2 regions of the Bradyrhizobium sp. USDA 4504 genome follow, and region 1 is predicted to be linked to the other one. Evidence: predicted binding sites of a transcription regulator. Region 1 holds the regulator's gene; the other holds the start of a gene.
The links. Region 1 encodes LexA, which represses DNA repair genes until DNA is damaged. Its sites were predicted from a motif close to TGTTCNNNNTGTGTTCNG; they were not measured.
Positions count from the first base shown of each region.

Region 2: a site for LexA is predicted at 3,040-3,057, ahead of uvrA (excinuclease ABC subunit UvrA). Genes of this name have one in related genera too.

Region 1 covers NZ_JBSSGV010000001.1:3,059,547-3,067,160, reverse strand. The annotation lists partial or broken gene ACVMB1_RS14050 (ComEC/Rec2 family competence protein) at 1-2,261, shown strand, start outside; gene ACVMB1_RS14045 (hypothetical protein) at 2,258-2,485, opposite strand; gene ACVMB1_RS14040 (hypothetical protein) at 2,631-3,059, opposite strand; gene lexA (transcriptional repressor LexA) at 3,316-4,020, opposite strand; gene ACVMB1_RS14030 (molybdopterin molybdotransferase MoeA) at 4,264-5,475, opposite strand; gene ACVMB1_RS14025 (HAD family hydrolase) at 5,502-6,128, opposite strand; gene ACVMB1_RS14020 (hypothetical protein) at 6,567-6,722, opposite strand; gene ACVMB1_RS14015 (serine hydroxymethyltransferase) at 6,810-7,614, opposite strand, start outside.
Region 2 covers NZ_JBSSGV010000001.1:2,742,028-2,749,641, reverse strand. The annotation lists gene ACVMB1_RS12485 (single-stranded DNA-binding protein) at 174-668, opposite strand; gene ACVMB1_RS12480 (outer membrane protein) at 1,117-1,863, shown strand; gene ACVMB1_RS12475 (outer membrane protein) at 2,120-2,779, shown strand; gene uvrA (excinuclease ABC subunit UvrA) at 3,144-6,131, shown strand; gene ACVMB1_RS12465 (barstar family protein) at 6,142-6,318, shown strand; gene ACVMB1_RS12460 (VOC family protein) at 6,630-6,929, opposite strand; gene ACVMB1_RS12455 (PRC-barrel domain-containing protein) at 7,116-7,448, opposite strand.

The DNA.
Region 1 (7,614 bases):
ACGCCGGGCGGCAAACGCGGCTACGCGGGGACGTGGCCGCCGCGCACGGCTGCGCCGGTCGGCGGCTTTCTCCCGGCGCGCGCCGGCATCTGGAAGCCTCTCGTCGAGACATTGCGGCAATGGGCGCGCGCCGAGGCCGGCGCTGGCCGCCTGTTGCCCTGGGTGCCGGTGGCGTTCGGCACCGGCATCGCGTTCTATTTCGCGGCCGAGCACGAGCCGGTGCTGTCGGTCGCGGCCACCGTCGCAATCCTGCTCTGCCTGCTGGCGCTGCTGCTGCGGCGGCGCAGCGTGTTTCCCGTCATCGCGCTGCTGGCCGCGGTGGCCGCGGGCTTTGCGACGGCGACCTGGAAGACGGCGCGCGTCGCTCACACGGTGCTGGCGCGGCCGATGTTCTCGGTGGCGCTGACCGGCTTCGTCGAGACGCGCGACATCCGCGAGAAGACCGATCGTTTCGTGCTGCGTGTGGTTTCGATGGAGAGCCCGCGCGACATGACGAAGCTCGATCGGGTCCGGCTCTCGGTGAAGAAGGGCACCGCGCCCGATGTCGGCAGCTTCGTTGAATTGAAGGCACGGCTGATGCCGCCGCTCGGGCCGCAGCGCCCGGGCTCCTATGATTTCGGCCGCGACCTGTATTTCCAGGGCATCGGCGCCTCCGGCTTCGTGATGGGCGCGGTCAAGACCAGGGAGCCGCCTGCGACCGGCGGCTTTGCGCTGCGCTACGCCGCCTTCATGCAGGGCCTGCGCGACGCCATCGACGCGCGGATTCGCACCACGCTCGACGGCGACCAGCGCGCGATCGCAACCGCCTTGCTCACCGGCCGGCGCGACGCGATCTCGACGCCGGTCAACGATGCGATGTTCATCTCGGGGCTCGGCCACGTGCTGTCGATCTCCGGCTACCACATGGCCGTGGTGGCCGGCGTCGTGTTCTTCGCGGTGCGCGCGCTGCTCGCGCTGTTTCCGGCGCTGACGGCGGCGCATCCGATCAAGAAATGGGCGGCGGCGGCCGCGCTGGTCGCCGCCGCATTCTATCTTCTGCTGTCGGGCGCCGAGGTTGCGACGCAGCGGTCGTTCTTCATGACCGCCGTGGTGCTGCTCGCCGTGATCGTCGACCGCCGCGCGATCACCTTCCGGACGCTGGCGGTGGCGGCGCTGATCGTGCTCGCGATCGCGCCGGAGGCGCTGGTGCATCCCAGTTTCCAGATGTCGTTTGCGGCAACGCTCGGGCTGGTGGCGCTAGTGCAGATCGGGCTGCCGAACCTGCTGGCGTCGCCCGACCATTCGGCGACCGCGCGCGTCGCGCTGTGGGGCGGCCGGGAGCTCACGATGCTGATACTGGCCTCGCTGGTGGCGGGGCTGGCGACGACGCCCTATGCCGCGTTCCATTTCCACCGCGTGACGCCCTACGGGCTGCTCGCCAACCTCGCGGCGATGCCGGTGGTCTCGGCGGTCGTGATGCCGGCCGGCCTGCTGGGGCTCGTCGCCATGCCGTTCGGCTTCGACGGCGTGTTCTGGGCGATCATGGGTCTTGGCATCGACTGGATGATCCTGGTGACGCAATGGGTCGCCGCACTCCCGGGCGCGGTCGGCCGCATGGCGGCGTTCGGCATCGGGCCGCTGATCGCAGCGAGCGCCGGCATCATCCTGCTCGGGCTGCTGCGCACGCCGCTGCGCTGGTCAGGTGCGGTGCTGCTGCTGGTGGCTCGGTCTGGGCGCTCAGGGTGCCGCAGCCGGACGTGCTGATCTCGGGCGACGGCCGCAATGTCGCGGTGCGTGGCGGTGATGGACGGCTGCATCTGATGCACAGCGCCAAGGATGCATTTTTGGTCAAGGAGTGGCTGGCGGCGGACGCCGACGCGCGCACCGCCACCGATGCGTCGCTCGGCGAGGGCGTCTCGTGCGATGCCGGCGGCTGCGTGACCCAGGGACCCGGCGGCACCTTCGTCGCGCTGGCGACCCGGTCGGAGGCGCTGGCGGACGACTGCGAGCGCGCAGCCCTGATCGTGACGGCGCGGCGGGCGCCGCAGGGCTGCGCGGCATCGGTGATCGATGCCGAGCGGCTGCGCCGCCACGGCGCGCTGGTGCTGCGGCGGAGCAGGGACGGCTACGTCGTCGATGCGGTCAAGCCCGGCGGGATCGACCGGCCGTGGTCGCCGGCGGTTCCCGGCGACGGCGAGAGCGAGACGACGCTACGCGCCCCCGCGCCGCGGCCTGCGGTGGATGCGACGCCGGCCGAGACCGATCTGCAGGGCGATGATTAGCCGTGGTCCGGCAAGGGCGCGCTTGGCAGCTCGAACAGGCCGAGATGGTATTCGTCGGAGTCGGGGCCGGCGTCGGGCTTCTTGACGAGAGTGAAGGAAGCCTCGGGAAATTGCTCCCAGACTTTCAGGTCGTCGGCCGTTACCGTCAGCCAACCGAACCGGAACATGTAGCGGCCCGGTTCCGTGACGCGTCCAGCCTTTTGCCATGTGACCTTATCGACCACCGCGCACGTCCTCCGTACCCGATGATGCGCCAAGGTGCCAGCCGACGCAAATCTCCTTCTGCGCCCCGGAAGCGGGAGTCCGGGGTCGCCCGAAATTGCTTAGGTCATCCGCCGCCGAACAGCTCATTCCGCGGCGACGATGCGCTCAACCCAAAAACAGCGTTGCGAATGCGGAGGGCCGCCGCTCCGCAACCTTCGGCTTCTGCTCGACCGGCGGATGCAGCGCCGGCAATTGCAGCACGCTGACGCGCTGTCCCTCGACCAGCTGGGTCACCAGCACATGGCTGCCGTCGGGGAATTCGACCGCGTCATGATGCCGATCGGGCACGTCGGGCTCGACTTCGTTGAACACGCCGACGCGATAGTTCAGCGTCTTGGTCCAGATCCAGCGGCTGTCGTAGCGAACGTTCTCGGCGAAAGCGAGCTCGGTGCCCGGCAGCATGCAGACCGCGACAGTGGGGTCATTCTCCGAAGCAAAGCCGCGGGTTGACGTGCCGCGGAACGTCGTCGTGATCAGCGTCTCTCCGACAATGGCGGGGCGCGATGCCACGGCGTGCAGACTATAGTCACACATCGGATGGCTCCTCATTTCGAGGTAGCGACCCGTGCCTCTCCTTGAGGCATTAGGGCCTCTACCAGAGTGGACGATAGCGAACGAGCGTCTGCTCGTTTCTGGGCGATTGTACGACTGGTCCGAGATCGCTCCGATCACAAACACGCGACGCTGCGCGAGAGGTATCGGAGCGCATCGGGCAGGCCGTACGCTACACTATCATGCAAGGAACGATCCGACGTGTTGCTCGTTCCCGGCCGCCGCAAGTATTTGCAATTCAGTATTTGCGATAAAGGCCGATCAGCTTGCCCTGGATGCGGACCCGGTTCGGCGGCAGGATGCGCACTTCATAGGCGGTGTTGGCCGGCTCGAGCGCGATCGATGCGCCGCGGCGGCGGAAGCGCTTCAGGGTGGCTTCCTCCTCGTCGATCAGCGCCACCACGATGTCGCCGGTATTGGCGACGTCGTTGCGCTGGATCAGCGCCATGTCGCCGTCGAGGATGCCGGCATCGACCATCGAGTCGCCGCGCACCTCGAGCGCATAGTGCTCGCCGGCACCGAGCATGTCGGGCGGCACGCTGATGGTGTGGCTGCGGGTCTGCAGCGCCTCGATCGGCGTACCGGCGGCGATCCGGCCCATCACGGGGACCGCGACCGGACGGTTGCCGTCGTCCTCGGCAATCGGCGGCGTGCTGGCGCGCCGGCCGAGGGTGCCTTCGATGACGCTGGGCGTGAAGCCGCGGCGGCCGTTGCCGCCGCCGGCCGAGAGTTCGGGCAGCTTGATGACCTCGATGGCGCGGGCGCGGTTCGGCAGGCGGCGGATGAAGCCGCGCTCCTCCAGCGCAGTGATCAGGCGGTGGATACCGGACTTCGAGCGCAGGTCGAGCGCATCCTTCATCTCGTCGAAGGAGGGCGGTACGCCCGCCTCTTTCAGACGTTCATTGATGAAACGCAGTAGTTCGTACTGTTTGCGCGTGAGCATCTCGAGTATTCCCCCGGTTGATAGCGTCGTTCGATTCCGAGACTCTTCTGGTGGGGCCTGCAGGCCGGGCCTGACCTCAGGAGCATGTGCTCAATGCACCTGCTTCCATGCAGCTTCCCGAATGTAGACACCAGTACTCGAAACAAATCATGAACGGACACTATATGTTCGATATGTGTTCCGCAACCACTTAATTTCCGGTGAACGTGTCGGGCAACGCACAATCGGCGGGGCGCGAAAACCCTATTCGGGCAGTGTCAGAATCTCGCATTCGCTGCCCTTGACGGCAGCTGCCGCAAACGGCGGACGCACGAGAAGTGCCCGTGCCGCAGCGAGATTCCCGAGCAGCGACGAGTCCTGCTGCGTCACCGGCGTTGCGATCAGCCTGCCGTCCTCGCGCGCTTCGAGCCGCGCACGCAGATAGTCCTCGCGCTGGTCGTTGGCAGCGAGGTCGCGGCCGAGCAGGGCGCTCGCGCGGCGATGACGAATCACTTTCCGGCCGCTCAGCGCCCGAATCAACGGCACCAGGAACAGGAAGGCGCAGACATAGGACGACACCGGATTGCCCGGCAGGCCGATCACCCGCATCGCGCCGAGCCGGCCATGCATCATCGGCTTGCCGGGCCGCATCGCAATCCGCCAGAACGCCATCTCGACCCCCTCGGCTTCCAGCGACCGCTTGACGAGATCGTGGTCGCCGACCGAGGCGCCGCCTGTCGTGATCAGGACATCGGCACCGGCCTCGCGCGCCCGGCGGATGCCCGCCGTGGTCGCCTCCACCGTGTCGGCGGCAACGCCGAGGTCGACGGTCTCGGCGCCTTCGGCGCGCGCCAGCGCCCGCAGCGCGTAGCCGTTGGAATAGACGATCTGGCCGGGACCGGGCTGCGAGCCCGGCATCACCAGCTCGTCGCCGGTCGCCAGCACCGCGACCTTCGGGCGGCGGCGCACCGCAAGTTCCGGATAGTTCATGGCGGCCGCCAGCGACAGCGCGCGGTCGGACAGGCGGCTGCCGCCGGCGAGCAGCACCTCGCCCTCACGGAAGTCGACCCCAGCCGGGCGGATGTGCCGCCCGACGCTGGCGGCCTCCGTGATCGTGATGTGGTCGCCGTCGACGGCGGTGTCCTCCTGGATGATCACCGCGTCGGCGCCATTGGGGATCACGCCGCCGGTGAAGATCCGCACCGCCTCGCCGGCGCCGACCGTCCGCTCGAACGGCCGGCCGGCGGCGACTTCGCCGATCACCTTGAGCCGGGCCTTTAGATCAGCCGCATCGGCGGCGCGCACCGCATAGCCGTCCATCGCCGACATCGGCTGCGGCGGCTGGGTGCGGAGCGCCGCGAGATCGTGCGCAAGCGTGCGGTGGTAGGCGGCATCGAGCGCGACCATCTCCTCCGGCAGCGGTTCGGCGCCGGCGAGGACGGCGGACAGGGCATCGGCAACCGGCATCAGGGCCACGCTCAGAGTTCCTCAATTCCTAATCTTCAAATTCCAAGTGCGGTCAAAGCCCTTGCCACGTCATCCGTCGATGTCACGTGGATAGCATAAAGGCCGCGGGCCCGCGCACCTTCGATATTGGCGGCCAGGTCGTCGAAAAACAGGATCCGCGACGCCGGCACGCCGATGGCTTTTACCACATGATCATAGGCCTCGGCGTCGGGTTTGCGGAAGCCGATGCTCGAGGACAGGAAGACGTTGCGGAAATGGCTGAGCAGGTCGGCGTGGGTGACCGAGAAATGCGCGACATGGGCCGGATTGGTGTTGGAGAAGGCGTAGAGCGGCATCCGCTTGGCGGCCGCCGCGAGCAGCGGGGCGATGCCCGGCATCTCGCCGGTGAAGATCGCGTTCCAGCCTTCGAGGAACTGGGCGTCCGTGATGTTGATGCCGAGCGTCCGGCGCAGATTCTCGAAGAAAGCCGCGTCGTCGATCCGGCCGATCTCATGATGCTTGAAACTGTCGTCGACGACAAAGCGCGTGGCGAGCTCGGCGGGCGCACACCCGGCATGCTGCGCCCAGTGCGCCATCACCTTGTCAAAGTTGATGTCGAGCACGACGCGGCCGATATCGAACAGCAGCACGTCGACGGAGTTGGGAGTGAATTGCGAGGTCATTGCATGAAACCGTGTACGAGAATTGCGGGCAGGCGGCAATGTCCTCGATTTCAGTGACCGGTGCGTGGATTGTACGTGGCGTTGCATTCATCGCGAGACTGTTCCCGCGCACACCACCGTCGTCCCGGCGAAGGCCGGGACCCATAACCACCGCATTTGATCAGGAACGGGATCGTGGCCGCAGCGTCGCGCAACAATTGAGATCTGGGGTAATGGCTCCCGGCCTTCGCCGGGACGACGGCGGGTGTCGTCGCTTGTGCGTCAAACATCCGCATTCTCGCGACATGATCTGTCCGAGCCTTGCTCTTTTCACCCTATATTTTTGCTGCGGGGCTTGGCTTGCCGCGTCGGGCAACTCAGTGGCACGCACGCACTAGCTTTCAGCGCACCATGCGACTTGATGCTTGCCGGCGGCTTGACGCCCGCCGGGCGTAGCTCTCACAGCCTGGACAGCGCCAAGCCGAGGTAACCGATCAGCGCACCGGTGCTGAGAATGATGACGACGAGCGCCTGTTCCGAGCGTGCTTGCAAGGTTTTCCGGGTCACGGCGGGGACGCTCCGTCTTTCGAGATCATGCGGTCCAACGAACAGCATCGATTTCCGTTCCGGTCCTTCCCCCGGGAACCTTCACGACCTGCCGAGTGACGCGACGGACGCGGAACAGGAACGCGGCTCGGCTGCCTATGAGGGCGGCGCGATCCCCGGAACGGGGAAGGCGCGGCACATCTCGACGCTGTTCGACCTCAGTCGCTTGACGACCGCTGCATCTCCCTTCGACCGGAGGGATTCCGCAATGAGTTCGGCGATGAGGCGCATTTCGGGCTCGCCCATGCCGCGCGTGGTCGCCGCCGGCGTCCCGAGGCGAATGCCGCTCGGCTTGAGCGGCGGACGCGGATCGTCGGGAATGATCTGCTTGTTTGCGGTGATCCCGACGGCGTCGAGGATGTTCTCGGCCGCGCCGCCGTCCACGCCGACGCTGGCCACCGTATCCACAACCATCATGTGATTATCGGTTCCGCCGGTGATCAACGTCATGCCACGTTCCATCAACGCTTCGGCCAGGACCTTCGCGTTGCGCATGACCAGTCTTGCATAGGCCTGAAAATCGGACGTCGATGCCTTCTTCAGCGTGACCGCGGTTCCGGCCACAACGTTCATGTGCGGACCTCCCTGCAATCCCGGGAACACCGACGCGTCGACCTTGCCGGCGAACTCCCGGCGACAAAGAACGATGCCGCCGCGCGGCCCGCGAAGCGTCTTGTGCGATGTCGTCGTCATCACGTCGAAACCCGCATCGAGCGGATTGCGCAAGGCGTTGCCGGCGATCAGGCCGCCGTAATGGCTGACGTCGGCCATGGTCAGTGCACCCACTTCATCGGCGATGCTCTTGAAGGACGCATAATCCAGATCGCGCGGATAAGAGCTGTAGCCGCACAGCACCAGCTTCGGGCGGACGTGCCGGGCCATGGCGCGGAGCTCATCGAAA
Region 2 (7,614 bases), 320 kb from region 1:
GTCCAGGGAACCCGCATCCCCTTACGTCGAACCACCGACGTTCTGACAGAGAGTTACCGGGTTATCCTCATATTCCACACGAGGAAATTGCTGGTGCCGATCGCAACGACCGTTCCGGGAAATGATCTTCACGGAACGGCGCCTGACGGAATCGACGGAAGCGCGACCGCTGCTCAGAACGGGATGTCGTCGTCCATGTCGCTGTTGCGGCTGCTGCCACCACCCGCGGCGACGGCGCGGCGCGGCGCCGAGCTGACTGGTCCGGCCGAACCGAAATCGCTGCCGCCATCATCGGAGAAGCTGCTGCCCCCACCGCCACGCCCGTCGAGCATGGTGAGGTTGGAGTTGAAGCCCTGCAGCACGACTTCGGTCGAGTACTTCTCGACGCCGCTCTGGTCGGTCCATTTGCGGGTCTGCAACTGCCCCTCGATGTACACCTTGGCGCCCTTCTTCAGATACTGCTCGGCGACCTTGCAGAGGCCCTCGTTGAAGATCACGACGCGGTGCCACTCGGTCTTTTCCTTGCGCTCGCCGGTGCCCTTGTCGCGCCAGGTTTCCGAGGTGGCGATGGAAAGGTTTGCGATCGGACGGCCGTCCTGCGTCCGCCGGATTTCCGGATCCTTGCCGAGGTTTCCCACCAGGATCACCTTGTTCACGCTTCCTGCCATCGCATCATCTCCACTCAAAAACCGGGCGTCCGGACATTCGGCCGCCACTCTCAACCTTCGCCACTTACGCCGCAGGCGTCGTGGATGACCCTATACGCCGGTGCCGGCTCGTCGCCTTTGCCGTCTCGCGGTTATCCACGGATATCGGGATATAGCACCGGATCCGGCATCGTTCCAGTTTTGTTCGCCACAACCATCCGTAGAAGCGGCGAGTGCCGTCAGAGCGGCAGTCGATCTCGGTGCAGGCCGACGCTCGGCAGCAAGATTTAGAAAAACAACAAACAAATCAGCAGCTTGCCTTATCGATACTTCTCCCGCGAGTGTTGCATTTGGGAGACTGCGTTTTCGGTTGAATCAGCGTATAGCTCCAACCATGGCGCGGGCGCTCGCGTCTGGGATCGTGCTTCGGGACCGTTTGGAAGCCGATCGGGGTGCTGGGGGATTGATAATGAAGAAGTTTTTGCTCGGTACGGTTGCTCTGATTGCGTTTGCTGCGCCTGCCGCGGCTGCCGATCTCGCTGCGCGCCCGTACACCAAGGCGCCGCCGCCCGTGGTTGCCCCGATCTATGACTGGACCGGCTTCTACATCGGCGCCAACGGCGGCTGGGGCTCGAGCCACAATTGCTGGGACCAGCTCCCGGCCGGCATCTTCCTCGCATCAGATGGTTGCCATGATGCAACCGGCGGCGTCGCCGGTGGCCAGATCGGTTATCGCTGGCAGGCTGGCGCCTGGGTGTTCGGCCTCGAAGCGCAGGGCGACTGGGCTGACCTGAAGGGCAGCAACAACAGCGCGATCTTCCCGGGCCTGTTCACCAACCAGTCCAAGATCGACGCGTTCGGCCTGTTCACCGGCCAGATCGGTTACGCCGTCAACAACGTGCTGCTCTACGCCAAGGGCGGCGCGGCGCTGACCGACAACCGCTTCAACACCTACTTCACCCCAACCGGCGTGCTGGTCGGCAGCGCCAGCGACACCCGCTGGGGCGGCACCGTCGGCGCCGGCATCGAAGTCGGCTTCGCGCCGAACTGGACCGCGGGCATCGAATACGACCACCTGTTCATGCAGGACAAGACCTATAACCTGATCGCCCCCAACGGCACGCTGAACAGCACCATCCGCGATCGCCAGGACGTCGACCTCGTTACCGTCCGCGTGAACTACAAGTGGGGTGGTCCGGTCGTCGCGCGCTATTGATCGCGCCAGGCCGATTGATCCAGACGAAAGGCCGGCCTCGCGCCGGCCTTTTTGTTTGCGCCTGTTTGTGCGCCGGCTTTTTCGTTGCGTGTGCACGCGCACCTCACCGGGGCCGTTTTCGGTGCGTTGTGGTTTCGCGGATACACACGTTCCGGCATTTCTCTGTAGAAGCACCAGCACGTCACGCGACACTGCTGTGACGCTCTCTTCAAGATATCTGAAGGGACAACAAGAAAATGGGACTGGGACTTTGAAAATGAGGACTGTTTTGCTGGCCTCGGCCGGCATGTTTGCACTGAGCGCTTTTGCACCGGCAATGGCCGCCGACATGGCGGCACGCGCGCCTTACGTGAAGGCTCCGCCGCCAGCCGCGATCTACAACTGGACCGGCTTCTACGTCGGTGGCTTCGGCGGCTACGCCAGCGAGAACTCCGGCACCCCGAGCATGGAAGGCGGCTTCGGCGGCGGCACCATCGGCTACAACTGGCAAGCCGGCAACATCGTGTACGGCCTCGAGGTCGACGCCGCAGGCGCTGACATCGACGCATCGGTCTCCGCGCTCGGCGTCACCGCCCGCAGCAAGATCGACTCGCTCGGCACCGTGCGCGGCCGCCTCGGCTTCGCCGTCGACAAGGTGCTGTTCTATGGCACCGGCGGTTACGCCTGGGCCAACAACGAGGTCAGCGTCACCGCGCTCGGCGTGACCGCCTCGCAGAGCAACTTTCACTCCGGCTGGACCGTCGGCGCCGGCGTCGAGGCGTTCATCGCGCCGCAGTGGTCGATCAAGGGCGAATACTTGTATCGCAGCCTCGACAGCGAGAACTATTTCGGCGTGCCGTCCGGTACGCTCGAGCTGCACAGCGCCCAGTTCGGCGTCAACTATCACTTCGGCGGCCCGATCGTCGCCAAGTACTAAGCCTGAGCGAATTGCCTGACCGCCATCGGCGGTCAGATCGCACTGGCCGGCCTAGCGCCGGCCTTTTTGCGTAAGCGCGTTTTCGAGCGAAGTGAATTGCGGTTCGCGTCAAGAAAACGCGTCACAGCAGGAATCCAGAGCTCCCGTTCCGATCCCATCGAAGCGGGAAAAGGCTCTAGCGGAACCGGCGCTGCTGACGGCTGCTGCCATCAGGCAAACTATCCGTTGATGGACGCGACTCAGCACTGGAAATTGTCGACCGTTCTTCCTACGTTCCAGTCTTCACACCCCATCGGCGCAAGGTCCCGGCATCACCGGCGATGCGCGCCCAAAAGGCGCCAAGCATGCGCCCGGAACTGTCGCTATGGATGAAGTGCTCAAGGCGAAGCGCCAACAGAACGCCGGCTCCTCATCGCGCGCCATCACGATCCGTGGCGCGCGCGAACACAATCTGAAGAACATCGACGTCGAGATTCCCCGCGACAAGCTCGTGGTGTTCACCGGCCTGTCCGGCTCCGGCAAATCGTCGCTCGCGTTCGACACCATCTATGCCGAGGGCCAGCGCCGCTACGTCGAATCGCTGTCGGCCTATGCGCGCCAGTTCCTCGAGATGATGCAGAAGCCGGATGTCGACCAGATCGACGGCCTGTCGCCGGCGATCTCGATCGAGCAGAAGACCACGTCGAAGAACCCGCGCTCCACCGTCGGCACCGTCACCGAGATCTACGACTACATGCGCCTGCTCTGGGCGCGCGTCGGCGTGCCCTATTCGCCGGCCACCGGCCTGCCGATCGAGAGCCAGATCGTCTCGCAGATGGTCGATCGCGTGCTAGCGCTGCCGGAAGGCACCCGCCTCTATCTGCTGGCGCCGGTCGTGCGCGGTCGCAAGGGCGAGTACAAGAAGGAGCTCGCCGAGTACCTCAAGAAGGGCTTTCAGCGCGTCAAGATCGACGGCACCTTTTACGAACTGTCCGAGGCGCCGGCGCTCGACAAGAAATTCCCGCACGACATCGACGTCGTGGTCGACCGCATCGTGGTGCGTCCCGACCTCGCCCAGCGCCTCGCGGAAAGCTTTGAGACCGCGCTGAAGCTCGCCGAGGGCCTCGCCGTGATTGAATATGCCGACGCGCCGGCGGCGGCCGCCCAGGACGACAAGAAAGAGGACAAGAAGAAAACCGCCAAAATCCACGACAAGAGCGGGCCCGAGCGCATCCTGTTCTCGGAGAAGTTCGCCTGCCCGGTCTCCGGGTTCACGATCCCCGAGATCGAGCCGCGCCTGTTCTCGTTCAACAACCCCTATGGCGCCTGTCCGGCCTGCGGCGGCCTCGGCGTCGAGCAGCATATCGACGCGGACCTGGTCATCCCCGACAAGGAGCTGACCTTGCGCAAGGGCGCGATCGCGCCCTGGGCGAAATCATCCTCGCCCTACTACATCCAGACCCTGACCGCGCTCGGCAAGCACTACAAGTTCACGCTCGACACCAAGTGGAAGGACCTCACCAAGAAGGTCCAGAACGCGCTGCTGCACGGCTCCGGCGACGACGAGATCAAGTTCTCCTATGAGGACGGCGTCCGCTCCTACGACACCAAGAAGCCGTTCGAGGGCGTCATCACCAACATCAACCGCCGCTACCGCGAGACCGAGAGCGAGTGGGCGCGCGAGGAACTCGGCAAGTATTTCTCCGACGTGCCCTGCGAAGGCTGCAACGGCCACCGCCTGAAGCCGGAGGCGCTGTGCGTCAAGATCGGCGGCAAGCACATCGGCGAGATCTCCGAGCTCTCGGTCAAGCGCGCCGGCGAATGGTTCGAGACGGTGCCGGAGGCGCTGAACGCGCAGCAGAACGAGATCGCAACGCGCATCCTGAAAGAGATCCGCGAGCGCCTGACCTTCCTGCTCGACGTCGGCCTGAACTACCTGACGCTGTCGCGCTCCTCCGGCACGCTGTCCGGCGGCGAGAGCCAGCGCATCCGCCTCGCCTCGCAGATCGGCTCGGGCCTCACCGGCGTGCTCTACGTGCTGGACGAGCCGTCGATCGGCCTGCACCAGCGCGACAATGCCCGCCTGCTCGACACCCTGAAGCGGCTGCGCGACCTCGGTAACACCGTGGTCGTGGTCGAGCATGACGAGGACGCCATCCGCCTCGCCGATTATGTGCTCGATATCGGGCCCGGCGCCGGCATGCATGGCGGCCACATCGTCGCCGAAGGCACGCCCGACCAGATCATGCGCAATCCGAAATCGCTGACCGGCAAGTATCTCACCGGCGAGTTGTCGGTGCCTGTGCCCGACCGGCGGCCGCCGAACCACCGGCGCACCATCAAGGTCGTCAACGCCCGCGGCAACAACCTCAAGAACGTCTCGGCCGAAATCCCGCTCGGCCTGTTCACCTGCGTGACCGGCGTCTCCGGCGGCGGCAAGTCGACGCTGTTGATCGACACGCTGTACCGCGCCATCGCCCGCAAGCTGAACAACGCCAGCGAGGGCGCGGCGCCGCACGACCGCATCGAGGGCCTCGAGCACATCGACAAGATCATCGACATCGACCAGTCGCCGATCGGCCGCACGCCGCGTTCCAACCCCGCGACCTATACCGGTGCCTTCACGCCGATCCGCGAATGGTTCGCCGGCCTGCCGGAGGCGAAGGCGCGCGGCTACGAGCCCGGGCGCTTCTCCTTCAACGTCAAGGGCGGCCGCTGCGAGGCCTGCCAGGGCGACGGCGTCATCAAGATCGAGATGCACTTCCTGCCCGACGTCTACGTCACCTGCGACACCTGCAAGGGCAAGCGCTACAACCGCGAGACGCTGGAGGTGCTGTTCAAGGGCAAGAGCATCGCCGACGTGCTCGACATGACGGTCGAGGAAGCCGCCGAATTCTTCAAGGCGGTGCCGCGCGTGCGCGAGACCTTCCAGACCCTGCACCGCGTCGGCCTCGACTACATCCATGTCGGCCAGCAGGCGACGACGCTGTCGGGCGGCGAAGCCCAGCGCGTCAAGCTGGCGAAGGAGCTGTCAAAGCGCGCCACCGGGCGCACGCTCTACATCCTGGACGAGCCGACCACCGGCCTGCACTTCCACGACGTCGCCAAGCTGCTCGAGGTGCTGCACGAGTTGGTCGCCCAGGGCAACACGGTGGTGGTGATCGAGCACAATCTCGAGGTCATCAAGACCGCCGACTGGGTCATCGACCTCGGCCCCGAAGGCGGCGACGGCGGCGGCGAGATCGTCGCCTGGGGCCCGCCCGAGGACATCGTCAAGGCCCCGCGCAGCTACACCGGCAAGTTCCTGGCTCCGGTGCTGAAGAAGGCGAACAGCAAGCCGAGGAAGAGCTCAGCGAGCGAGGCGGCGGAGTGACACAGGCCGGGTGAGCGAGCCGCAAACATTCATCTCGTTCGAAGATGAGGGCGCGTCGTCCCCTGCAGCGGTGCGCGCCAGCATCCTTGAGAATGTGACGAGCAAAGCGGCGCTCTTGGCCACGCTCGCTGCACAGCTCGAATTTCCCGGTTACTTTGGGAGCAATTGGGATGGGTTCGAGGAATGAATCCGCGATCTCTCGTGGTTGCCGCACGGTCCCGTGCTTGTAATGCATGCTGATGTGCGGCTGGTTGGCGACCTGCCGAACGCGATGACCTACGTTGCGATACTGAATGACGCTGCTCGCAAAATGTCAGGATCGAAAGACCATCCGCTTTCGGTTGCATTTCCCCTCAGATATCGCGACCAGGTCATGTGGCTGCTTCGAGCAGACCAGGCCCGTAGCAAGTAGCCTGGATGAGCGAAGCGATATCCGGGGCCTCTCGCGGCCAACAATGACCGGTCCCGCATATCGCTTCGCTCATGCGGGCTACACACTTAGCTCCCACGGCAGGTGGCGATCTGCCAGACGTTGGCCCAGGCATCCCGCACCATCGCGCGTCTGTCGCCATAGGGCGTATCCGCAGGCGGCTCGATCGATTCAGCGCCTGCCGCGATCGCCCGCCGATAGGTCTCGTCCGCGTCTCGAACATAGACGTAGAGAAAGGCCGACATCGCCTCGCGGACGCCTCCGCCGTCGCTGATCAGGATGATCGAGTCTCCGATCCGGATTTCCGTTGGCGCGCCGGAGCGCACTTTGCCCTGCGCATCGAAAACGTCTCGAAGAAATCTGGCCAAGCCAGTGAGGTCGCGGGTGACAATTCGCGGTATGACGGAAGGCCAGCCGGCGGGCTTGAATTGGGGCATGTGCCTGACTTAGTAGCCCGCATGACCGGAGCGATATGCGGGGTCTATCAGCCGAACAAGTTGACCGCTCCCGCATGTCGCTTCGCTCATGCGGGCTACGGTCTCTCAACCGCTCTGCTACACCGCCCAATAGTTCGGGTGCGTGTACGATCGCGAGCGGTCGCCCCAGTCGAATTCGTCGCCGTCGAATTCGGAGGGTCCTGACCGCAGATCATCCAGCGTCACCTCGGCCTCGAAGGCCTGCCGCACAGGATCGAATCGCAGCGCGGTCCATCTGACGGGATAGTGGTGGTGGGTACTCAGCACGCCTCCGGTCTTGATGATGGCATAGGCCACCGTTCCGCTCACCTTGTCGAGCATCAGCCGCTCGATCGACCCGAGCTTGGCGCCATCGCGCCCGAAGACGCAGACATGCTCGACCCGGTCACTGGGCACCAAGGTATGATGCATGGCATCCTCCCTGTGTTCCGCTTATTTGCCCGATAATATATGCCTGCCGCGCTGGTGAGCCAATGGGGCGCGGCTCGGCGACCGGCCGCAGGGGCCGGTTGGCTCTATCCTGCGGCGGCGGACGCTTGCACAATTTCGGAATAATAAAAACGTACCGCTGATTTGC